3 regions of the Paenarthrobacter sp. NPDC089988 genome follow, and region 3 is predicted to be linked to each of the others. Evidence: riboswitches for the same ligand, from Rfam matches in the RefSeq annotation. Region 3 holds a riboswitch; each other region holds the start of a gene.
The links. Region 3 has a riboswitch for cyclic di-AMP ahead of ACIPV6_RS06625 (NlpC/P60 family protein). Riboswitches for the same ligand answer to the same signal wherever they lie in the genome.
Positions count from the first base shown of each region.

Region 1: another riboswitch for cyclic di-AMP. It lies ahead of ACIPV6_RS07695 (hypothetical protein); the one in region 3 lies ahead of ACIPV6_RS06625 (NlpC/P60 family protein).
Region 2: another riboswitch for cyclic di-AMP. It lies ahead of ACIPV6_RS14000 (M23 family metallopeptidase); the one in region 3 lies ahead of ACIPV6_RS06625 (NlpC/P60 family protein).

Region 1 covers NZ_JBIVGD010000004.1:160,356-167,940, reverse strand. Annotated here, with positions in the region: gene ACIPV6_RS07715 (hypothetical protein) at 1-269, shown strand, start outside; gene ald (alanine dehydrogenase) at 432-1,550, opposite strand; gene ACIPV6_RS07705 (PucR family transcriptional regulator) at 1,761-2,975, shown strand; gene ACIPV6_RS07700 (AEC family transporter) at 3,133-4,053, shown strand; gene ACIPV6_RS07695 (hypothetical protein) at 4,248-5,777, opposite strand; cyclic di-AMP (ydaO/yuaA leader) riboswitch at 5,781-5,930, opposite strand; gene ACIPV6_RS07690 (hypothetical protein) at 6,060-6,293, opposite strand; gene ACIPV6_RS07685 (ATP-dependent DNA ligase) at 6,341-7,402, shown strand; gene ACIPV6_RS07680 (DUF6480 family protein) at 7,478-7,585, opposite strand, start outside.
Region 2 covers NZ_JBIVGD010000011.1:36,354-43,938, forward strand. Annotated here, with positions in the region: gene ACIPV6_RS13985 (DUF3027 domain-containing protein) at 1-60, shown strand, start outside; gene serC (phosphoserine transaminase) at 152-1,282, opposite strand; gene ACIPV6_RS13995 (metal-dependent transcriptional regulator) at 1,582-2,277, shown strand; cyclic di-AMP (ydaO/yuaA leader) riboswitch at 2,508-2,748, shown strand; gene ACIPV6_RS14000 (M23 family metallopeptidase) at 2,753-3,583, shown strand; cyclic di-AMP (ydaO/yuaA leader) riboswitch at 3,730-3,888, shown strand; gene ACIPV6_RS14005 (C40 family peptidase) at 3,944-4,639, shown strand; gene ACIPV6_RS14010 (NlpC/P60 family protein) at 4,736-5,500, shown strand; gene ACIPV6_RS14015 (HNH endonuclease) at 5,742-6,242, shown strand; gene ACIPV6_RS14020 (NTP transferase domain-containing protein) at 6,285-7,163, shown strand; gene ACIPV6_RS14025 (molybdopterin molybdotransferase MoeA) at 7,160-7,585, shown strand, end outside.
Region 3 covers NZ_JBIVGD010000003.1:260,253-267,837, reverse strand. Annotated here, with positions in the region: gene hutG (formimidoylglutamase) at 1-241, opposite strand, end outside; gene ACIPV6_RS06635 (NCS2 family permease) at 400-1,842, opposite strand; gene ACIPV6_RS06630 (copper resistance protein CopC) at 1,956-2,588, shown strand; cyclic di-AMP (ydaO/yuaA leader) riboswitch at 2,739-2,930, shown strand; gene ACIPV6_RS06625 (NlpC/P60 family protein) at 2,934-3,713, shown strand; gene ACIPV6_RS06620 (FAD-binding protein) at 3,914-4,645, opposite strand; gene ACIPV6_RS06615 (universal stress protein) at 5,059-6,096, shown strand; gene ACIPV6_RS06610 (PEP/pyruvate-binding domain-containing protein) at 6,114-7,585, shown strand, end outside.

The DNA.
Region 1 (7,585 bases), on a different contig from region 3:
CTACCCCGACTGCAGTGGCCGTGTCGATCCTTGATGTTTGTGCGCCGGCCGTCGACAACGGAACGGACTACTACGGCCATTGGGGCATCACGCATTTCTTGCTCGATGGCCATCACAAAATGCAGGCCGCAGCGGAAGCCCACCGTCCCTTGCAGTTGCTTTCTTTGCTTTCCATCGATGGCAGCCTGGCTAATGAGGAGGAAGTACTGCGGCTAATTCAGCTCCGAGCCCGACCCCATGCAGCGAGGGCTGCCCGCGGGACTCGCTGAACATTGCTGTGGTCGTTCCACCACCCGCCAGGAATCTTCACGTGTCTGCCGGCGCCAACCACCAGAACCCTGACGCCCTTCGCGACCAGCGGACGTGGGACCGTTCGGGCGGCGTGCGGCTTCGATGGAAGCCGTACCCCGCCGTCGTACTCGCCTGAAAGGCTAGGCGGAGACCAGGCTGTGCCAGTCCTCAACGAGGGGCAGGTTGTGCGCCTCGGAGACGGAGTGGTGTGCCACGTGGCCTGCGGCGATGTTGAGGCCGGCAGCGAGTGCGGGGTCGCGGTCGAAGGCGGCCTTGACGCCCAGGTTTGCCAGGGCGACGGCGTAGCGCAGGGTGACGTTGGTCAGTGCGTACGTGGAGGTGTTCGGAACGGCGCCGGGCATGTTGGCAACGCAGTAGAAGATCGAGTTGTGGACCTTGTACGTCGGTTCCTGGTGGGTGGTGGGGTGCGTGTCCTCGAAGCAGCCGCCCTGGTCCACGGCGATGTCCACCAGCACCGAGCCCGGCTTCATCCGGGACACGAGTTCGTTGGTGACCAGCTTGGGAGCCTTGGCGCCCGGGATCAGGACGGAGCCGATCACGAGATCTGCGTCGACAACTGACTTCTCGATCTCGTAGGCGTTGGAGGCGACGGTCTTCAGGCGGCCCTGGTAGAGGGCGTCGAGTTCGCGCAGCCGGTTGATGTTGATGTCCATGATGGTGACATCAGCACCGAGGCCCAGCGCCATGGCAGCGGCGTTGGTTCCCGCAACGCCGGCGCCGAGGACAACAACCTTGGCCGGGCGGACGCCCGGTACGCCGCCCAGGAGGATGCCCTTGCCGCCAGCCGGGGCCATGAGGGAGGACGCGCCCACCACGACGGACAGGCGGCCTGCGACCTCGGACATCGGGGCTAGCAGGGGGAGGGTGCGGCCTTCCTGCACGGTTTCGTAGGCGATGGCCGTGACGCCGGAGTTGATGAGCTCAGCGGTGAGCTCGGGTTCGGCGGCGAGGTGCAGGTAGGTGAAGAGGATCAGGCCCTTGCGGAAGCGGTGGTACTCGGCCTTGATGGGTTCCTTGACCTTCATGACCATGTCTGCGCGGCCCCAAACGTCGTCAGCGTCGGCAACGATTTCGGCTCCGGCGATCGAGTATTCCTCGTCGGTGATGCCGGATCCGAGGCCTGCGCCGCGCTCCACTAGGACGGTGTGCCCGTGGGTGCGGAACTCGTGCACGCCGGCGGCCGTGATGGCTACGCGGAACTCGTTGTTCTTGATTTCCTTGGGGACGCCAATGATCATGTGGGGCTCCATCGTCAGCGGCCTCTTAAGGCCGGATTTGTTGCTGTGGGCTGTGATTCCAGAATAGATCCGGCTGTGAGGCAGGCGACATGGACGCTGCTGAAGTGCGCTGGCAGAAACCGCGGAAATTCAAGGTTTTCTGGATTTCAGGCTCGACATTTGTCGAGCACTCAAGCGTCAAGTGTCGCCTGGTGTTGGTACGCTTTCCGGATGCAGCAAGACGTGGAGCAAATCGTTGAACGCGTGGCATTGAAGCTGGGACGCGGACTCTCGCTTGAAGACCTCGACGGCGTCCTCCTCGCCTACAGTTCCAACCAGTCGCACGCCGACCGCGTCCGCGTAAATTTCCTGCTCAGCAAGAAGGTGCCAAGCGACGTCAGCGCGTGGCAGCTCTCCCACGGAATTGCGACGGCGGTGCGTCCCGTTGTGGTGCCGGCGAACGACGAGCTCGGCATGCTGGGCCGGGTGTGCGTCCCCTTGCTGGTCCGCGGTTTCCGCGTGGGCTACTTATGGGTCCAGCAGGACCTTGAGGAGCAAAGCGCGACGGCGATACTCGCCGAACTGCCAGGGGTCCGTGACGAGTTGGACTTGCTGGCAGGGCTCCTGCTCGACTCGAACACGGCCGAGTCGGAATTCCGGAGGCGCCGGGAACAGGAGTTCCTGGCGGCCTGCGGCGGAGAATCCAACGCAGTGGCCGCCGTTGCCGGGTGGAAGGAAATCCAAGGCCGCGGCCCCTGGCAGGTAGTGACCATACTGGACGCCGACGGTGCCGGGTCCGCCGTCGACCCTCTCGCGGCCACGCTGACGCACCGTTCCGCCGCGTTGCAGTCGACCATCGGCGTTGATGCGGCCCTGTTCAGTGCCGGGACCGAGACCCATTCCGTGGTGCTGTTCCGCGAATCCGGCGGCCGTGCCGATCACGCCCAAGTCCTGGTGCACTACCAGTTGGAACTGGCCAAGCGCGCCGGGCGGAAAGTGGATCGCGTGATCCTGGGCATCAGCGAGCCGATCCAGGTGATCCGGCAACTCGCAGGTGCTTACCGCCAATCGAAGGTGGCCGCCCAGGCTGCTGCTGTTGATCTTCCACTCGGCGAGCTCGTGGACAGCAAGTCCGTGGGGGTCTACCAATTGTTCGACCGGCTGCAGGCACCTGGCGGCTGGGACGACGCCGGATCCGTGCACTTCCGCGCCCTCGAGGACCACGACCGCAACGGCGAACTGCTTCCCGTCCTCGAGTTGCTGTACGACAACGACGGCTCGGTCCAGGACGTCGCCGCAAAACTCCACCTGCACCGCAGCAGCATCTACAACCGGCTTGGCAAGATCCGCCAACTCATCGGAGCGGATCCGCTGGGCGGTGCCATCCGGCTGGAGCTGCATGCAGCGTTGAAAGCGCGGCGCTGGGCCGGGCGGCCCCGGATCTGACCCCCGCCGGCTGAGCCGCGCCCCGGGCAGCCGAGCAGCACGCCGCGCATCTGAGCCGCACGCCGTGCCCCAAGCCGCGCACCAGAACCAAATGGACAGCCGGGCTGCCGTCCGCCTACTCTGAGAAAACGGTTTCTCACTTCTCGGAAGGATCAGTGTGGGCGGCGTTGTTTCCGGAATCCTCATCATTTCTGCGGTCATCGCCGTGGGATACGTGGCAGTGCGATTGAAGGTGCTGTCGCCCGACGTCCAAGGCGCCTTGACCAAGACGGCCTTCTACATCACCAACCCGGCGTTGCTGTACACGGTGGTGGCCGGCAGCGATATCCGTGCCGCGCTGGGTATCGATGCCCCGCTCGCGCTGCTCTCCGCGGTGATCGTGGGGCTTCTCTATTGCTTGCTGAGTTTCCTGTTCTTTCGCCGCTCCGTCGCGGAAACGGCGGTCGGTGCCATGGCCAGCAGCTACGCCAATGCAAATAACATAGGCATCCCGGTTTCCCTCTATGCCGTAGGGACGGCCCAGCACGTCGCCCCGGTCCTCCTGGTGCAACTGCTGGTCCTGGCGCCCTTCTATGTGACCATCCTTGGCCTGGCGGGTGGCGAAAAGATCCACTGGAAGCGCGTCATCCTCCAACCCCTGGGCAACCCCATGATCATTGCATCCGGTCTTGGCGTTGCAATGGCCCTGACCGGTTGGCGCGCGCCGGAGTTGGTGCAGAAGCCCGTGGACATGCTGGCGGGGGCTGCCGTGCCCATGGTTCTTTTGGCCTTCGGCATGTCCTTGGCAGGGAAGGCGCCGCTGCAGCAGGGGGACGGGAGGGTGGAGACCTTGGTGGCCACGCTTCTCAAAGTGGCAGGCATGCCCGTGGTGGCGTGGGTTCTGGCGCGGTTTGTTTTTGGATTGGACGGCAACCACTTGCTGGCAAGCGTCATTATGGCCGCCCTGCCTACTGGGCAGAACGTGTTCCTCTTTGCTTCTCCCTATGGCCGCGGCACGGTTGTGGCCCGGGATGTGATTCTGTGCACCACCGTGCTCTGCGTTGCGGCGCTTCTGGTCGTCGCCTGGTTATTGGGGTGACTTGGCGGCGGCAATGCGAATGAGGCAGCCACCCGCGCGGGTGACTGCCTCATTTTCTTGCTCTGGATCCTACGACCGCCGCAAGCGCTGGCAACTCCAGCGGCCCATCCGGCGGCGGAAGGACGCCGTCCGGCTGCTGCTGCAGTACCGGCCGTGCCAGCCGATGTGCGTGGTTGTCCGAGGCATGCGCGTGCTCATTTCAGCGCCTCCTTGGCAAGGTCCAGCAAGCCGTCCACACTCAGGGTGGGCTCACTGGTCGTCGGGGCGCTGCTTGCTTTTGGGTCGTTGCTGGGCCTCGGCTTGGACGTCTGGGTGGGTGTAGGCGTCGGCGTCGGTGTGACTGTGGGTGTCGGAGTAGTGGTGGGGGTCGGCGTCGGTGCCGTGATGGTGTCCGACGGCGGCGCTGCAGGCTGGCTCGGGACCGGGGAAGTTACTCCGGGCACCGGGGCAACGGCCGAAGGAGTCGTGGACGGGACCCACTTGGGTGCTGCCAGCGAAACCTGCGGAGCAGCTGCCGACGACGCCGGTGCGGCAGCAGGTGCCTCGGCTGCGGGTGGTGCCGCGTCGGCTGAGGGCTGGCCCGCGTCGGTCGTGGCTGCGGACGTAGACGAAGCCGTGGTGTACGACGGCGTCGGGCCGGGGGATGCGGTGCCCGTTGCCCGCCCGTCGGCGTCCTTGGAAGAGCCGCTGGCTTGCTGCGATTGGTTGTCCTGGCCGAACAGCGGGAGATCCAAGGCCTGACTGACCGTACCCACCGTCAGGACCAAGCCCAGCGCTCCAGCCACGACGGCCATGCGCTGGCCCATCGTTTTCACGGAAGCGGCCTTGGTCAGGACCGAGTGCGGTTCCCGGGTGAAGGACGACGCCCCAAACGAACCGAAGGCCGATTTGCTTGCGGTGGTCGACTTGCCAGTGGCGGCCGACGTGGCCGGGCTCGCTGACGTGGCCGTACCGGGAAAAGTGGCGGCCCTGCGCGGCTGTGAACCGTCAGCTGCCTTGGCCGCTCTGGCCTGCTGGCTTGCCAAGCCCGCGGAGGCCGTTGCGGCAGCGGCAATCTGTGCAGGCGTCTTCGGCTGGGCACTGGACTCAGGATGGGCTTCGGATGCGCCGATCGCCGGGGCGGCGACTGTCGGAATGAATGCGGTGGCTGGTTCAGGCTCGGACGGCTTCATCACCGGAATAGCGGCCGTCGCGGGAGCGGCTTCGGCTTCGGAGGTGGGCCCGGCGGGCTGTACCACCGGAATAGCCGCCGTCGCGGGAGCAGCTTCGGCTTCAGAAGCGGGCTCGGCGGGCTGTACCACCGGGATGGCGGCCGTCGCCGGAGCGGCCTCTGCCTCAGAAGCAGGCTCGGCTGGCTGCACCACGGGGATCGCGGACGTCGGCGGCCCGGGCGTCGTCGACGCAATCCGAGGGGCATCGTCCGCCGTCGTGCTGGGCACGTGGTCTGAGGCAGGAGCAGCAACATCGTCCGAAGCCGAAGCTTCCGGCGCGATGACAGCCTGGGCGGCTGCCTCGCGCTCGGCCGCGCGGCGCTCCGCGCGCGTCATGGGCGCAGGAGCGGTGGGCGCAGGAGCGGTGGGATTGGCAGCAGCGGCGGATGCCGCCGTCGTGCTTTCAACGCTGGTGGGGGACTGTCCGCTGGGTTGGGCCCGACGGCGTCCGGTTGGCTTGGTGCGCTCGGTGGCCTCCTGGGCACGGCGCGGCTGATCCATGGTTGGGGACATGGGTGATTGCCTCTCAACGCCTGCGAGGTTAGCTGTCGGGTTCGGACGAGGCCGTCCGGCCGCACGTGGCGGCTTCACCCCAAGGGCCTGCGGAATGCAGGCCCGGGAACTCTGGGTCCCCCGTCTCTGCCGCGGATCTGGCGGATTCCGGGATGCGGCAGAGCTCGGCGTCAGCCCGGAAGCGGCCCAGCGGAGATCGGGGTCGCCCTTCGACCGTACAGGAGCAGGGAAGTAAAGTCACATTAATGTAACGGACGGAACGTCCAAGGATTCGAGGTGACCTTATCGCCTACCCTTCGGTGCTGGCGCCCTAGCCGGCAATTCATGCTGGACCTTTTGTACCTGGTGCGCAAGGTGGGTTTCGGGGCGGTAGATCTCGTCCACGATGCCGAGGACGCCCGCCAAGGCTGCGCGTTTCACCGGACGCTTACTGCTCCGGCGCCGGGTCCAGATCCAAAGGAGCGCCACGAGGGCGGGACCGCAGAGTACGGCAGCCAGCACGGCCAACAAATCCATGGGTCAACACTAGCTTTGGGCATGTACTGGCCGGTAGACATGATCCTATGGACCTGCCTGTGATGCCGCCCGTTTCGCCCATGCTCGCCAAGTCCGTGCCCGACATCCCGGATGTGGGGCACTACGAACCTAAATGGGACGGCTTCCGGACCATCGTGTTCAAGGACGGAGACGAGATCGTCCTCGGCAGCCGCAACGAGAAGCCCATGACCCGCTACTTCCCCGAACTCGTGGACGCGCTCCAAAAGAACCTCCCGGAGAAATGCGTAGTCGACGGTGAGATCATCCTCATTTCCGGCAACCGTTTGGACTTCGAGGGGCTCCAGCAGCGAATCCACCCGGCCGACAGCCGCGTCCGGATGCTCGCAGAGAAGACACCGTCCTCGCTGGTGGCGTTCGACCTGCTCGCCCTGGGGGATGAGGACCTGACAGGACGGCCCTTCGCCGAACGCAGGGCTGCGCTGGAGAAGGCGCTCGCCGACGCCGAACCGCCCGTGTACATCACGCCTGCGGTCACCGACCTTGACCGCGCCAAGGAATGGTTCGTGCAACTGGAGGGAGCCGGGCTCGACGGCGTGCTGTCCAAGCCGCTGGACGGCACCTATCAGCCGAACAAGCGGGTGATGTTCAAGACGAAGCATGAACGGACGGCTGACTGCGTGGTGGCAGGATTCCGTTGGCACAAAACAGCCAAGGTTGTGGGGTCCATGTTGCTGGGGCTCTATGACGACTCAGGCCACCTGCACCATGTGGGTGTCGTGGCGTCGTTCCCCATGGCCAAGCGGGAAGCCTTGGTAGCCGAGTTGGAGCCATACCAGGTGGAATTCGCCGAGCATCCGTGGGGTGAATGGGCCAACCAGGAGTCCGCCGGGGGATCCAGGATGCCCGGTGGCCAAAGCCGGTGGAGTGCCGGGAAGGACTTTTCCTTTGTGCCGTTGCGCCCGGAACTCGTGATCGAGGTGGCATACGACTACATGGAGGGCGATCGCTTCAGGCACACCACCCAGTTCCGTCGGTGGCGGCCGGACCGGACTCCGGACAGTTGCACCTACTCGCAGCTGGAGGAACCGGCCGACTACGATCTGGGCGAGATCCTGCGGCTGAAATAGCGCCCAATCGCCGCCAAGCCGCTATCTCGATGTTGCCCATAACGGAGCAGCGGCCTGGCGATTGATGTGGAGCGGTTACTCCTCGTGGCCTTGGTCGCCGCTCATGCTGCCTTCACCGGGAGGGGTTTCTCCCGGAGGCACTCCGCCGCCCGGCTCCAGTCCGGTGATGTTGCCGTCTTCCGG
Region 2 (7,585 bases), on a different contig from region 3:
GATTCGGGAGAAACCGGGGACGCCGTCGAAGACGCGGACCACTCCGGCCACGACGGCTAGCAACAACTGAAGACACAAAAGGCGCCTGCCGGGAAGAACCATTCCGGCAGGCGCCTTTCAGTGTTTCCGGCCGTGCGGCCGCTGACGGTGTTTACTTCTTCAGTTCGCCAACCACGTAGTCGATGCTGGCGAGCAGTGCCGAAACGTCATCCGGTTCGATGGCCACGAACGTGGCGATCCGGAGCTGGTTGCGGCCAAGCTTCCGGTAAGGCTCGGTGTCCACCACACCGTTGGCGCGCAACACCTTGGCAATCGCCGCCGCGTCGATCGAATCGTCGAAGTCGATGGTGGCGATCACGTTGGAGCGTTCCTCGGCGTTGGCCACGAACGGCGTGGCGTATTCGGAGGCCTCAGCCCACGAGTACACGCGGCTGGCGGAGTCCGCCGTGCGCTTGCTGGCGAAGTCCAGGCCACCGTTGCCGTTGAGCCACTGCACCTGGGCGTCCAGCGTGACCAGTGTGGACAACGACGGCGTGTTGTAGGTCTGGTTCAGCTTGGAGTTGTCGATCGCTGTCTGCAGGTCCAGGAAGTCAGGGATCCAGCGGCCGCTGGCCTTCACCCGGGCAGCGCGCTCCAGCGCAGCGGGGGAGAAGAGTCCCAGCCACAGGCCGCCGTCGGAAGCGAAGTTCTTCTGCGGGGCGAAGTAGTACACGTCGGACTCTGCGACGTCCACGTCCAGGCCACCGGCGGCAGAGGTTGCGTCCACCACGATCAGCGAGCCCTCGTCGGCTCCGTCAACGCGCTTGACCGGAGCCGAGACACCCGTAGACGTCTCGTTCTGGGGCCAGGCGTAGATATCCACACCGGCCTCGGCCTGCGGCGACGGACGGGTGCCAGGCTCGGACTTGATGATGGAGGATGCATCCAGGAAGGGAGCCTTGTTGGTGGCCGCCGCGAACTTGGAACCGAACTCCCCGAAGGAGAGGTGCTGGGCCTTCTTCTCTACCAGGCCGAACGCTGCGACATCCCAGAACGCCGTGGAGCCGCCGATGCCAAGAACAACTTCGTAGCCCTCCGGGGCGCGGAAGAAAGTGCTGAGTCCTTCGCGGATCGAGCCCACGAGGTTCTTCACCGGTGCCTGGCGGTGGGACGTGCCAAGGATGGTGGTGGCTGCGGCGGACAGGGCTTCGACCTGCTCCGGGCGGACCTTTGACGGTCCTGCGCCGAAGCGTCCGTCCTTGGGCAGCAGGTCGGCGGGAATGGTGATGCTGTTGTCGCTCACGGGTGGCTCCAATGGGTATCGGTCAAAGATGGGTCGTGGCAGGTGGCATCAACTGCTCCTTCGACACCCCAATTCTGCCTGACTCGGCGCGCGGGCAGGAACCTGCGGTTGTCATAGTCCGCCACGTGGAATGGTGCTGTCCGGGTGCGCAGGAACGCGGATGAGGATTATTCAGAGTAATTCCAAATAAGCTAAGCTGGAGGAAGCGTCATGGGGCGGCGCCACGGGACCGACCGCCTCGTCTGGACGCGGTACGGTGGACACTACGCGAGAACTGCGTTCGAGGAGAGCTGAGCTGGATGACGGATCTGATCGATACCACTGAGATGTATCTTCGTACCATCTTGGAGCTTGAAGAAGAGAACATCGTTGCTCTTCGGGCCCGCATTGCCGAGCGCCTGCGCCATTCCGGTCCCACTGTTTCCCAGACCATCGGCCGCATGGAGCGCGATGGCCTGGTGGTTGTTTCCAATGACCGCCATCTGGAGTTGACCGAGGTTGGCCGGAAGCGGGCCACCGAGGTGATGCGCAAGCACCGTCTGGCCGAGCGCCTCCTGGCCGATGTGATCGGCCTGGACTGGGCCTATGTGCATGACGAGGCCTGCCGCTGGGAGCACGTAATGAGTGAGCGGGTTGAACGCCGGCTTTACGAGTTGCTTGAGCACCCCACCGAGTCGCCCTATGGAAACCCGATCCCGGGCCTGGAAGCACTCGGTGGGCGGGCCAGCCAGATCTCCTTGAAGGGTGACGTCAACCTCATCCAGGCGATGGACGGCTATGCCACGGATTCACGGGTTGTGGTGAGTAGGTTGGCCGAACCCATCCAGGTTGAGCCCGAACTCCTGACCCAACTCGATGAAGGCGGGATCCGGCCGGGTGCGGCAGTCTCGTTGGCACGGGTAGGGGAGTACATCTCCGTCCGCGTCCCCGGCATCGAGGGCGCCCTCGAATTGCCCCCCGAAGTTGCAGCCCACGTCTTCGTGGCGGTTGGCTGAGCGTAGGACTTTCGAGGCACCTTTCCGAAAAAGGATGGGTGCCTCTTCTGGGTACCGGGCCGGAGTGTCTGATCTCACTAAGATCATCGGGTGCAACGGTGTGACCTGCAGTTTCCGCCGAAAGATGCTAAGGGCCCACCCCGTAAAGCGGCGCTCCGGAAGATAACGAATTTATTACCGAAGGCCTTAATCCCCTATAGTTATCTTCTAGCGCCGATACCAAAGCGTTACCTGATCTGGAGCCGAGCTCTGCCAGCAGATCAGGGGTGTTATCCACTACTGGCAGAGGCGGGGGAACCACCATCGGCTGCCTGAAGAAGCAGCCTTGGGGTGAAGTCCGCAGCAGCAGTGCCTACTTACGCAATTTCCTCCGGGATACCTGTGTGCCGTATGCGCTGCGTGCGGGCCGGGTCTTTGCACTCTCTGATCCGAATCCGACAGCTAACTTCGCAGGCTTTCTAGAGAGGAACAGAGTTTGACATCGCAGAACGTCAGGGGCCGCCGACGCGCGTCCGGCCCCGCTGCTGAGCTGCGGCCAGCCCGCGTCGTAACGGAGATCCGGCCCCGCGACACCCAGCGTCAGGTGCGCCGCCGTAAGAGCCCGTTGCGCCAGGTTGCCGATTTCGCCGCAGCCAGTGGCGTAGGGCAGAAAGCCGGAGTGGCACTGGCTGCCACAGGCCTCGCCCTTACTGTCGGTCTGCCAGCCACAAGCCCCGTTATGGCCACCTCCGAGTCGGGCCAAACAGAAGCTGCCCTTGCCGTCTCCGGTGGCAGCCAGCCTGAGGTTTCCGCGGAAGCATCGGCAAAAATCGACTTCAGCCGTGCGGCGGTGGCTACCAAAGCCGATCCCGACGGCAAGCTCAAGCAGTTGCTCAGCGCCCAGTCCGTCGGCAGCATCCAGGCCAGTTCCTCCAAAGGCACCCTTGGCAGCCCGCTGGACACGCTGTCCACGGCTTCTCCGTTCGGATACCGGGTCAGTCCTCTGACCGGCGGCACCGGCGACTTCCACCGCGGCCAGGACTTCGTTGCCCAGTGCGGCACCCAGGTCCACGCTGCAGCGGCCGGGAAGGTCACGTTCGCTGGGTGGCACGAGTACGGCGGAGGCAACCGCGTCGTGGTGGATCACGGCAATGGCCTTGAAACCACGTACAACCACCTGTCGTCGTTCAACGTCAAGGTTGGCCAGACTGTTAACCGCGGTGACGTCGTAGCCCTGAGCGGCACCACAGGTGCCTCCACGGGCTGCCACCTGCACTTCGAGGTCCAGGTCAACGGCGAAGTCGTGGACCCCATGGGCTGGCTCTAAGCAAAGTCGATGGTCGTCTCTCGCATTCGCGACACACCCCGTGACCTGAATGTGACATTCGTGTTCAACTGTTGTACCGTCTAAAGCGCATCGGCTTTTTAGGGGGCCGATGCACTTGAGTGGATTGCCTAGCTCTGCCACCACTCAGGGTCCGTTCGCATAATTCGTCTGGCAGGGGCGGGGGAACCACTTTTGGTCTTCGAGAGAAGGCCTTGGGGTTAAGTCACAAAGCTTCCCGAAGCGCGTGGCCGGATGACTCCCATCCGAATCCGACAGCTCACCTCGCAGGCATTGGGAGAGGCTACCTACGTGTCATCACGCACTACTTCTGCGCGCCACCGCGCCGAGACGGTTCACCCGTTGAACACTCTTTCGAAGGCTGTTTCAGCGAATGCCGGAACCGTTGGCCGCCAGGCCGCAGTTCTCGCGGCGGCCTCCGGCCTCGTCCTCAGCGTCGGCCTTCCGGCCCAGGCAGCGGACACCGATGTTTCCAAGGCCGAGACGAGCACGCAGCAACTCCTCACCACCGAGGTTGTCACTGCTGAGCCCACGGCCACCGTTTCCTTCGAGAGCCCCGTTGTGGCCACCAGGGAAGCCCCGAAGATCCAGCGCGCTTCGCAGACCACCCAGCGCTCGCAGACCGCTGGTAACCAGACCACTGGTGGCCAGGCCGCAGGCGCCCTCACCGCACAGTCTTCAAACGCCAAGGAAACGGCCTCCAGTGCCGCAGCTTCCGGCCTCGCCGCAATCGCCTACACGGGCATCGGCCACCCTTACGTTTGGGGCGGCACCACCCCCAACGGCTGGGACTGCTCCGGCTTCACCCAGTGGGTCTACGCCCAGGCCGGCATCAGCATTCCCCGCGTCAACGCCTGGACTGCCATGAAGGCCACCAGCACTCCGCAGCCGGGTGACCTGGTCATGCAGAACGGCGGCGCACACGTTGGCATCTACGTCGGCAACGGCATGATGATCAGCGCCCTCAACCCGAGCCAGGGCACCTTGCTTCACTCGGTGGCTTCCACCGGCACGTCTTCATTCTTCACCCTCCGCTAAAACCCCGTTCGGGGTACGCCAGCATGCCCCCCAAGTGCTGGCTTGCCCACAAACCGCACGTGCCCCAACCGCGTGCGGAAACGAAAAGAGATCAAAATGACCAGTGCACACAAGGTTGCACGGCACCGAGCTGAGGCCCCCAAGACCAGCTCCCTTGCCGTGATCGCGAAGGCTGTCAGCGACAACGCCGGTGGCGTGGGCCGCCAGGCAGCTGTGATCGCTGCCGCTTCAGGACTGGTCTTGACCAGTGGCGTTGCTGCGAACGCCGCCGATACCAACGTCCAGCGTGAGTCCACCGCCACCACGGCCCTGGACGTCCAGGCAGTCACTCAGTCCACCATCGCTGCCGATTCCACCGTGGCCATCTCCTACGAGAGCCCGGTCGTCACCACAGTGGAGGCTCCGGCTCCCGTCGTTGAGAAGCCCGCAAAGAAGGCCGCGTCCGGCTCCACTGCTACTACTGGCGCCAGCGCCACCGTGGCCGTCAGCAACCCGGCCACGGCCGCCAAAGCTCCAGCGGCGTCCAGTGGCCTCGGTGCTGCCATCGCCGCGGCGGCCTACGCCCAGCTCGGCGTGACCCAGGATTGCACCATGCTGGTAACCAACTCGCTGGCCGCTGTGGGCATCAACTTCCACGACTGGCCCGCCGGCTACCTCTCCCTCGGCCGCACCGTCAGCGCCGCCGAAGCGCAGCCGGGCGACCTCGCGTACTACGCCAACGGTGGTTACGGTGGAATGGCACACATCGCCGTGTACGTCGGTAACGGCATGGCAGTGCACGGTGGATGGAACGGATCCACCACCGCACTCTTCAGCGTGAACGTCGGCTCCGGCCCGGTCTTCATCCGCGTGAACGGCTGATACAAATTCTTTGAACGCCCCGCAGGAATCCCTGCGGGGCGTTCCGCTTTAAGCCCCCGCAGAGGGCCAGGCAAGGTGGCCCGCACATGAACATTCGCCGACACTGCCCGGGAACCGGTCCGAAAATTCGTTGATACGGCATATAAGTGCTTACCCTTATGGTGTCGATCCACAGCCCGTACATGCAGAGGGCAGCCGGCCCTCGTGCCCCTGACGGGTGCGGCCGTGAAGAGGTACGTGCATGCGCACACTCGTTCTGAATGCTGGATATGAACCGCTGGCGGTAGTAACCTTCCGCCGGGCGCTGGTCCTTGTGCTGACTGGGAAAGCTAGCGTAGTGGCCGAAGGCGGCGAACCTGTCGTCGGGCCACAGGAGATTCTGGGACGTCCGTCCGTGATTCTCCTCAACCGCTACATCCGTCCCCGGTACAACAGGATCACCGCTGTGAGCCGTCGCGGGGTGCTCCGCCGCGACGGCCACCGTTGCGCCTATTGCGGGAAGACAGCGCACACCATAGACCACGTCCACCCCAAATCCAGGGGCGGCGCGGATTCCTGGGAAAACCTGGTTGCGGCGTGCTTGAAATGCAATAACGCCAAGAGCAACCAGACGCTCGCCGAGATGGGCTGGAAACTTCGGTTCACCCCCGGCGTGCCCACGGGAACCATGTGGCAGATCAAAGAACTCGAGAAACCTGCGCCGGATTGGGACCCGTTCCTCTTGCCGGAATCCGCTGCCTGATCGATTTCTGTTGTGCTCCGTCCCTGCGGGTAATCTGGGCGGATGGAGTTCAACGCCGTGATCCTGGCGGGTGGCAGGGCCACCCGCCTCGGTGGCGTGCCCAAGCCGGAGTTGAAGTACGACGGCGCGAGCCTCCTTTCGCACGCCCTGGACGCAGTCCGGGGTGCTTCGCGGACGGTGGTGGTTGGGCCGCACCAGGAAGGCCTTCCGGAAAGGATCCTGTCCGCGCGCGAGGAGCCCGCATTCGCAGGACCGGCGGCGGCGATTGCCGCGGGGCTTGCCGCACTTGAGGCTGCTGATCCGGCTCCGTGGACCTTGGTGCTGGCCTGCGACATGCCGCACGCCTCACGGGGCGTGGCGGCCATCCTTGAGGGAGTTGAGGGGCATCATGGCACCGAAGGAGCCATGGCAGTGTCTTCCGACGGCAGGCAACAGCCTCTCCTTGGTATCTACAGCACGCAGGCACTGGAACGCGAAGTCGGTGCAGCCCAGTCGTTAACGAACGCATCTGTCTTCAAGCTGCTTGCTAGGCTGAACGTGCTGGCTGTTGCCGTTCCCGATGGCTCCACGGACGATGTGGATACGTGGGAGGACGCCGCGGCCCTGGGCATTGACAACGACTTGGAGGCGGACGTGAAAAGCCAGGACGAGACACTCGAAGAATGGTGCCGCATGCTGCTGCAGGCCTTTGAGCTTGAGGGCGTGGACGTGGACGTCAACGAGATCCTTGCCGTAGCCGGCGTGGCCGCGCACTCCGTGGTACGTCCCGCGGCGCCCTTGACCACGTTCATCGCGGGTTACGCGGCCGGAATGGCGCGCGGCATCGGCCAGGCCAACGAAGATGCCGCCATGGCCGCCGCCCTCGACCTTGCCCGCCAGGTAGCCAAGCAGTATGCGGAGCCCGGGGCCGAAACCGAATGACGGAGGCCCCCGAACAGGGCCACCATGCGGCGCATACCTGGCACGAAGCCAGGCAGCGTGCGTTCGACGTCGCCACTCCCATACCCGCAAGCCCTGTTCCGCTGCGCGCGGCGTTGGGGCGGACCCTTGCCCAGGACGTGCTTGCCCTGCAGGACATGCCGCACTACGCGTCGTCGGCCATGGATGGTTGGGCCGTGAACGGCAGCGGTCCGTGGATCCTCAACGAACCCGGCCAGCGGCTGGCACCACACCAGGCCAGCCCGATCGTCACCGGCGGGCTGATTCCACCCGGTGCCAAAGCGGTTCTCCGCAGCGAAAGCGGCATCATCGCCACGGACGACGACGGCCTGCCGGTTTTGGCGCTCGGCGGCACCGCGAAGCCGGGGGAGCCGCGCAACGGCCAGCACATCCGCAAGGCGGCC
Region 3 (7,585 bases):
GACCCAGCGCGGCACGGATGGCGGCCGGAGCCGCGGCGGCACCCACGCGCCCCTTGTTGCGCTTGACGCCGGCGTCACTGCAGAAGCCAAGCACGACGGCGGGACGCGCGGCGGCTGCTGCGGCCTCCGGAGTATGGGGAGCCACGGCCTGCCACCAGCGGCGGTGTTCGTCGCCGTCGCCATCAAAACGGCCGGTCCACGGCGTGGGGCTGACATCTACGGTGAAGGCGCTGGTTTCCATGCTTAAAGCACACCGGACCCGGACTGCCAAAGCCAGCAGTTCCGGGTCCGGAGTGTCTGAAATACCGGACATCCGTCCCCTCAAAAAACCGCGAGTTGGCATTTGATGACAATGCGGGAGCCTCGGACTGTCATCAAATGCCAACTCGGCGCAGCGACTTACTTGACGCCCAGCAGTTCCTCCACCGTTCCGATGCCGAAGAACAGCAGGAACGCCGCTGCAACAACCCACATCAGGGGGTGCACTTCACGGGCGCGGCCTTGGAAGGTGCGGATCAGGACGTACGAGATAAAGCCTGCCCCGAGGCCGTTGGCGATCGAGTAGGTGAACGGCATGAGGGCGATGGTCAGGAACGCCGGGATGCCCACGCCCCAGTCCTGCCAGTCGATCTTGCCCACCTGGGACACCATCATGAAGCCCACCACCACCAGTGCGGGGGCAACGGCTTCGAACGGAACCAGGTTGATGAGCGGCGTGAAGAACATGGCCACCAGGAACAGCAGGCCGGTCACGATGGACGCCAGCCCGGTCCGCGCACCTTCGCCGATGCCGGCACCGGACTCCACGAAGATCTGGTTGGAGGAGACGGACGCGCCGCCACCAACAATCGCGCCAAGGGCGTCCACCTGGAGCACACGGTCCACGTTGGGGATGTTGCCGTGCTCGTCCACGGTTCCGGCCTCGTTGGCCAGGCCCACCATGGTGCCCATGGCGTCGAAGAAGATGCTGAGCAGGATCACGAAGGCCAGCAGCGCTGCGGCGATGAAGCCAAGATGTTCAAAGGCGCCGAAAGGGTTCGCCTTGCCGATCAAGGACAGGTCCGGCGCGCCCCACTCGGAGAGCGTCGGCGCCACGAGGGACCAGCCGCGGGGGTTGACGTTCTTGCCGTCGAAGCTCGGGCCGATGTGCAGTGTGAATTCCAGGATCGCTGCCAGCGCGGTGGATACGACGATGCCGATCAGGATCGCGCCGCGCACCTTGCGGACCACCAAGGCGATGGTCAGGATCAGGCCGACAGCGAAAACCAGCGTGGGCCAGCCCATGAGCTTGCCGTCCACGCCAAGTCCCAGGGGAACCGTGGTTCCGGCGGCGTCGGGGATGCGCCGGACGAACCCGGCGTTGACGAGTCCGATCAGGGCAATGAACAGGCCGATGCCCACGACGATCGCGGTCTTCAGTGCTTCCGGCACGGCCTTGAATACGGCGGTCCGGAACCCCGTGAGGACCAAGATCAGCATGGTCAGGCCGGACAGGACCACCAGTCCCATCATGTCCGGCCACGTCAGCCCCGGATGCGAAGCGACGGTGACGGCAACGAAGGCATTGACGCCCAGGCCCGTGGCCACGGCGAACGGGTGCTTGGCCCAGGCTCCCATGAGGATGGTGAGGATGCCCGCAACGAACGCGGTGGTGGCAGCGACGGCGGTGAAGCCGAGTGACGCTCCGCTGGAGTCGGCTCCGGAGAGGATCAGGGGGTTCAGGACCACGATGTAGCTCATGGCAAAGAAGGTCGCGAACCCGCCACGGATTTCCCGTGAGTACGTGGAACCACGTTCGGAAATCTTGAAGTAGCGGTCTATGGCAGAACCTTGTTTAAGCATGAAGGTCTCCGGGGATCGGGTGAGTGTGCTCTCAAATCCTATGCCCGCGGCTACGGGGCGCCCGGACGATTCGCCTAGTCTGTAAGGAAGCCAACATTAGGAGAAACCGCCCCATGCGTACCATCCGCCCGCTTCTGGCCGCCGTCGTTGCCGCCCTTGCCTTCGCCTCGGCGGTACTTTTCGGTGCCGCCCCCGCGTCCGCGCACGACGTGGCCGAGTCCACCACTCCGGCCAACGGAGCCACCGTGGCGGCCGTGCCGGCGTCGGTCTCCATCACTTTCAACAACCGTCCGCTGGCGATCGGCTCCGGCATGACGGTCACCGCGGGCGGCGAAAACTGGGCAGACGGGGCCGTCGAAATCATCGACAACCAAGCAGTCCAAAAGTTGCGTCCGGGAGCGCCGGCCGGTGAGTACACCGTGGTGTGGCGCGTCGTCAGCTCCGATTCGCACCCCATTGAGGGCACCTTCAAGTTCACGGCCACCGCGGGAAGCACGACGGCGGCGAGCGGCTCCGCGGGCGCCTCACCGTCCGCTTCGGCCTCGGGAGCGGTGATTCCGAGCGCGGGAACGGCCGCTCCGGGGACCGGCTCCGGCGAGTCGGCTCCGGCCGCTTCCCAGCCCTTCCCTTGGAGCATTGTGGGCCTCGCCGTGGTGGCCGTCGGCCTGGTGGTTTTCCTGGCCGTTACAGCCCGCAGGAAGTTGGCCGCGTCCAACGAGGCTGAGGGCGATAATTCCGCGGAATGACGCGGTTTTCTACATACCTGCGAAAATCTCGAAAGGGTTACCGCGACACGCGCAAAGCGAACTCCTCGTTACTCAAATGTGACTTTGGGGTGATCATCCGTTACGGTAGTACCTGTGCCCGATCCATCTTTGGGGCACTTCCGGCCTGATTGCCTAGCTCTGCCGCAGTCCGGAATCCGTTCGCAGACAAACCTACGGCAGAGACGGGGAACCCATTTTAGGCCGCCATCGAGCGCGCCTTGGGGTGAAGTCACGAGGCTTCCGCTGAACAGCGGGGGATAGTGACCGGGTGACTCCCATCCGAATCCGACAGCTAACCTCGCAGGCATCGGGAGAGGCTTTTTCATGTCTTCACGCATTCTTCGCGGCCGTCGTAAGGCGGACATCGCACGTCCCAATCCGTTCATCTCCATCTCCAAGGCCGTTGCCAGCAATGCTTCCGGCGCTGGCCGCCAGGCAGCCGTCATTGCTGCAGCTTCCGGCCTTGTCCTGACCGGCTCCATTGCCGCCCACGCTGCCGAGACCCCCGCACAGGCTCCGGTCCAGCGCGACTCCAGCCCGGCGACGGTTGCCGAAACCGTTGCGGAGACCCCCAACAAGGTAGTCACCGCAGCTGCAACGGCCACCATCAACTTCGAGCGCCCCGCGGTTTCCTCCGTCGCGGCTCCCGTTATCGAGAAGCCGGCTCCGGTGGCTGCGGCTCCGGCCAAGAAGGCAACCACTACGGCCACCACCGCCAAGGCTACTGTTGCAGCTACCGCGGCTGCCCCCGCCGCCGCGGCCCCTGCAGCAGCAGCACCTGCCGGCAGCGTCAACGCAGCCATGGTTGCCTCGGCTTACGCCCAGATCGGCATCATGCAGGACTGCACCGCCATGGTGGAGCGCGCCCTCGGCTCGGCAGGAATCCCCGTGGGTGACCTCGCTCCGATGCAGTTCATGAACTACGGCAAGGTAGTCAGCGATCCCCAGCCCGGCGACATGATCGTCCAGTCCGGCCACGTTGCCATCTACATCGGCAATGGCCAGGCCATCAGCGGTGGCATCAACGGCAACCAGACCGGCATCCACCCGATCAGCTGGCTGACCGCAACCGGCCCCATCACGTACGTACGCGCTGGCGCCTAAGCTTCACGCTTAAACACCAAGGCCGGCACCTGGGAGAGATTGCTCTCCGGGTGCCGGCCTTTGGCTGTTAAGGGCTTGCTGGGGACTCGGGGTCCCTGGCATGTGGATGCTCGCGACATTTGGCTGCTCGCAGCAGCGGGCATGCCGGTTGGTCAGGCGGCCGAGGTGCCCGTTTCCAGGTGCGGCACTGTGCCGGAGCTTCAGGCGATCGCGATGCCCGGTCCGGCCGGGAGCGCCACCTTCGACGAGATCGCCTGTCCCACGGCCTTCGCTTGCCGCAGCACTTCCTTGGGCGTGGGTGTGATAAGTTCGCCGACGCCAACAAGGTGCATCCCGACCGCCCGCATGGCGGCCACGAGGTTCTGCCCGATCGCGATGCCCAGTTCGGCCAACATCCGGCGCAAGTGGCTCTGGGCGCAGCGCGTCACCACAATGTGGTCCGCCAGAAGGATGCCGCTGGCCGTGTGCACGGCCCACTGGCGGGGTGCTAAGTCGAAGGGTGCTGAGTCGAACGGTGCCGACTCAAAGGGTGCGAGTCCCGCCGTCGCCAGGCCGGGGCCACTGACGCCGGGAGCCGAGAGCCCTGGCACGGCCCGCTCGCCAAGCTGCAGGCCCTGGTTGGCTCCCAGGAAATCCAGGCGCACCGCCTTGGTGGTGCTCCGCACGTCGAGCTGATGGCTGGCTGCGTAGTTCCGCAAGTGCCGGAGGATCTGGTTGCGTTCCAGCATGGCCGCGGGGTCGGCAGCGTCGCAGCGCTGCAGCATTCCCGTGTGGACGGAGGGACCGGATGTGGACAGGGATCCAAACCCATCCACAACAATTGAGCCAACTCCGTAGCGGCTGAGCTCGCTGGCCACGGCCAGGCCGGAAAGCCCGGCTCCAATCACCACGGTGGTGGTGCGCTCTGTGCCGGAATCAGGCGTGAGTGACACTGCTTGGCTCCTCCTTGACGTGTGTGCCCGAAGGCATCGCGTTGTTTCGCGTCCAAGCTCCCCCAGCGTCCGCAAACAAATGGCCGGGTGTGTCCTGGAACACGCTTGCCGGCCATTCGGTGACTCGAACACTACAGAACTTTTAGGGCCGTGGATAGCCTCAGTGGCAGCGTGTTTTTACTTGTTCATCCAGAGTCCAACAACCACACCTGAAACCGAGCCCGGACCGTTATGCGACCGGCGAAAAGTCGCCTTGATTCGGCCTTGGCAACCGAGAATAGTGGGCAGTGGAAGGGGATGCCCTGAACTTCTCTTTCCCCGGATATTCGCACCAGGCCGGGCGCGTCACCTTGCGGGGTGAAACCTCTGGCAGAATGACCGGAACAAAAGCAGCAGGTGGAGAGGCGGGCCCCATGGACCAGCACGGCAGTCACGTTGAAGAACCCCGGAGCGGCGACGGAGAAGCCGTTGCCCCCGGTGGAATCGTCGTCGGAGTAGACGGCTCGGAACACGGTCAATGCGCTTTGGTGTGGGCCGCCCGCGAGGCAGAACGCCGCCAACTTCCCCTTCATATCGTCACGGCCTATTCGGTGCCGATTTTCGCGGCCTCCGGGCTGGACGGCGGTTACGCCACCGTGGACGATTCCGTCATCCGCGAGGGCGCGGAAGCGATTGTCAAGCAGGCCATGGAAAAGGTGGCCGGCTATGACCTGGACGTGGATGCCTCCGTGGAAAACGGAGATGCCGCCGGGGTACTGCTGGACCTTTCAACCGAAGCCGCTTTGCTGGTCTTCGGAAGCCGGGGCCGGGGAGGCTTCGTTGGGCGGCTCCTGGGTTCGGTGAGCAGCGCGCTCCCGGCCCACGCAAAATGCCCCACGGTTACGGTGCCTTTGTACTGCGCCGACCGCCTCGGGGAGAACACCGAGGACCGCCACATCAAGGCCGAGCACGCCAAGGCCGGTCCGCGCACGGTGGAGAACGTGGTGGTGGTGGGCGTCGATGGTTCCGAGCAAGCCCGCATCGCAGTTTTGGAAGCTGCCGAGCAGGCAGAACGGATGGGAGCCAAGCTGCGGGTCGTTTGCGCCGTCCCGCAATACAGCGGCTCCCTCGCCTGGGTGCCCGCGCCGCTGGACAGGGACGCCCTGTTCGCGGATATCAAGGTGCAATTGGACGCCGGTGTCGCATGGTTGCGCAGCCACTTCCCCACATTGACCGTGGAAACCGAACTGACCGACGGCTCGCCTGTGGATGTCCTGGTGGAAGCGAGCAGGGGCGTTGAGCTGGTGGTACTGGGTACCCGCGGCCGCGGCGGTTTTGCCGGGATGCTCCTTGGCTCCACATCCGACGGCGTCCTGCACCATGCCAAGGGCCCCGTGATGGTGGTTCCGGACCGGGAGGACCCGCGACTCGCCGACCGGGCCAACTTCGGTCCCATGCTCGGGGCTGAATAGGGCAACGGCGCCGGTCGATGGACGGCCAGGATCCCGGCGCACGGGCAAAGGACCCGGGGGTAAAGGCACATGAGCCGCCGCAGACACAGGAGACTGACGGCTCCGGATTCATCCTGCCGCTGGAGGAGATCCGGGCAGGCATGCTCGCGGAGGTTGGCGGCAAGGCTGCCAACCTCGGTGAACTGACGGCGGCCGGGCTGCCGGTTCCTCCGGGCTTCTGCCTCACGACGGCGGCCTACCGCCATTCGCTGGCGTCCGCCGGAATGGAAGGGGTCTTCGCGGCTATGGAGGCCGCGGCTTCCGGCGCGGACCCGGCGGGCGCCCGCGCCACGGGCGGCCCGGAACCTGCCGCTTCGGGCGGTGAACCGACGGGCGCCCGCGCCACGGGCGGCCCGGAACCTGCCGCTTCGGGCGGTACCCCGGCGGGCGCGACACCGGTGCGCAACGGCTCCCCGGCCGGCCCTGACCCCGCCCACCTCAACTCCCTCGCGGCCCGTGCCCGGTCGTTGGTCCTCGACGCCGGGATTCCGCCGAAAGTCGCCAGGCAGGTGCGCGCCGCGTACCTCGCCTTGGGAACCGACGTTCCGGTCGCGGTCCGGTCTTCGGCAACCGCCGAAGACCTCGCCTTCGCAAGCTTCGCCGGCCAGCAGGACACCTTCCTGAACGTCGTGGGCGTGGACTCCGTCCTGGACGCCGTCAGCAAATGCTGGGCCTCCCTCTGGACTGACCGGGCAGTGAGCTACCGGTCCACCAACGGCATCGACCATTCCACGGTGGCCTTGGCCGTGGTGGTCCAGGAGCTGGTCCAGTCAGCCACCGCAGGGGTGATGTTTACCGCGAATCCGGTGACCGGCCGCCGTCGGGAAGCCGTGATCGATGCCAGTCCCGGGCTCGGCGAGGCCGTGGTGTCCGGGGCTGTGAACCCTGACCAATACGTGGTTGACATGCAGAGCGGCCGCATCCTGAAGCGCACCCTCGGTGACAGGCAGGTGGAAATCCGCTCTGTGGCCGGCGGCGGCACGGAAAGGGTAGAACAGGACGCCTCCGAGGCGCCCCCGGAACCCTGCCTCAGCGATGGGCAGGTCAAGGCTGTGGCGGCGCTCGGCCTGCGGGTCGAGGAGCACTACGACGCTCCGCAGGACACCGAATGGGCCATCGACCAAGCAGGCAAGCTCTGGCTCACCCAGGCCCGGCCCATCACCACCCTGTATCCGCAAACCACGCGGAAGCCGGACATTCCCGGAGAACACGCCTTCCTCAACTTCAGCCTGGCCCAGGGACTCACCCGCCCGTTGACGCCCATGGGACTGGCAGGGATCCGCCTTATCGCGTCCTGTGTGGCGGGCAAGGCCCACTTCAACGTGCCTCATCCGCGTTCGGGGCCATCGCCGTACTACGAAGCAGGGCAGCGGATCTTCTTCGACGTCACGTCAGTACTCCGCAGCAGGGTAGGACGGCTGATCGTGCCCAGGGTCTTCGACATCATGGA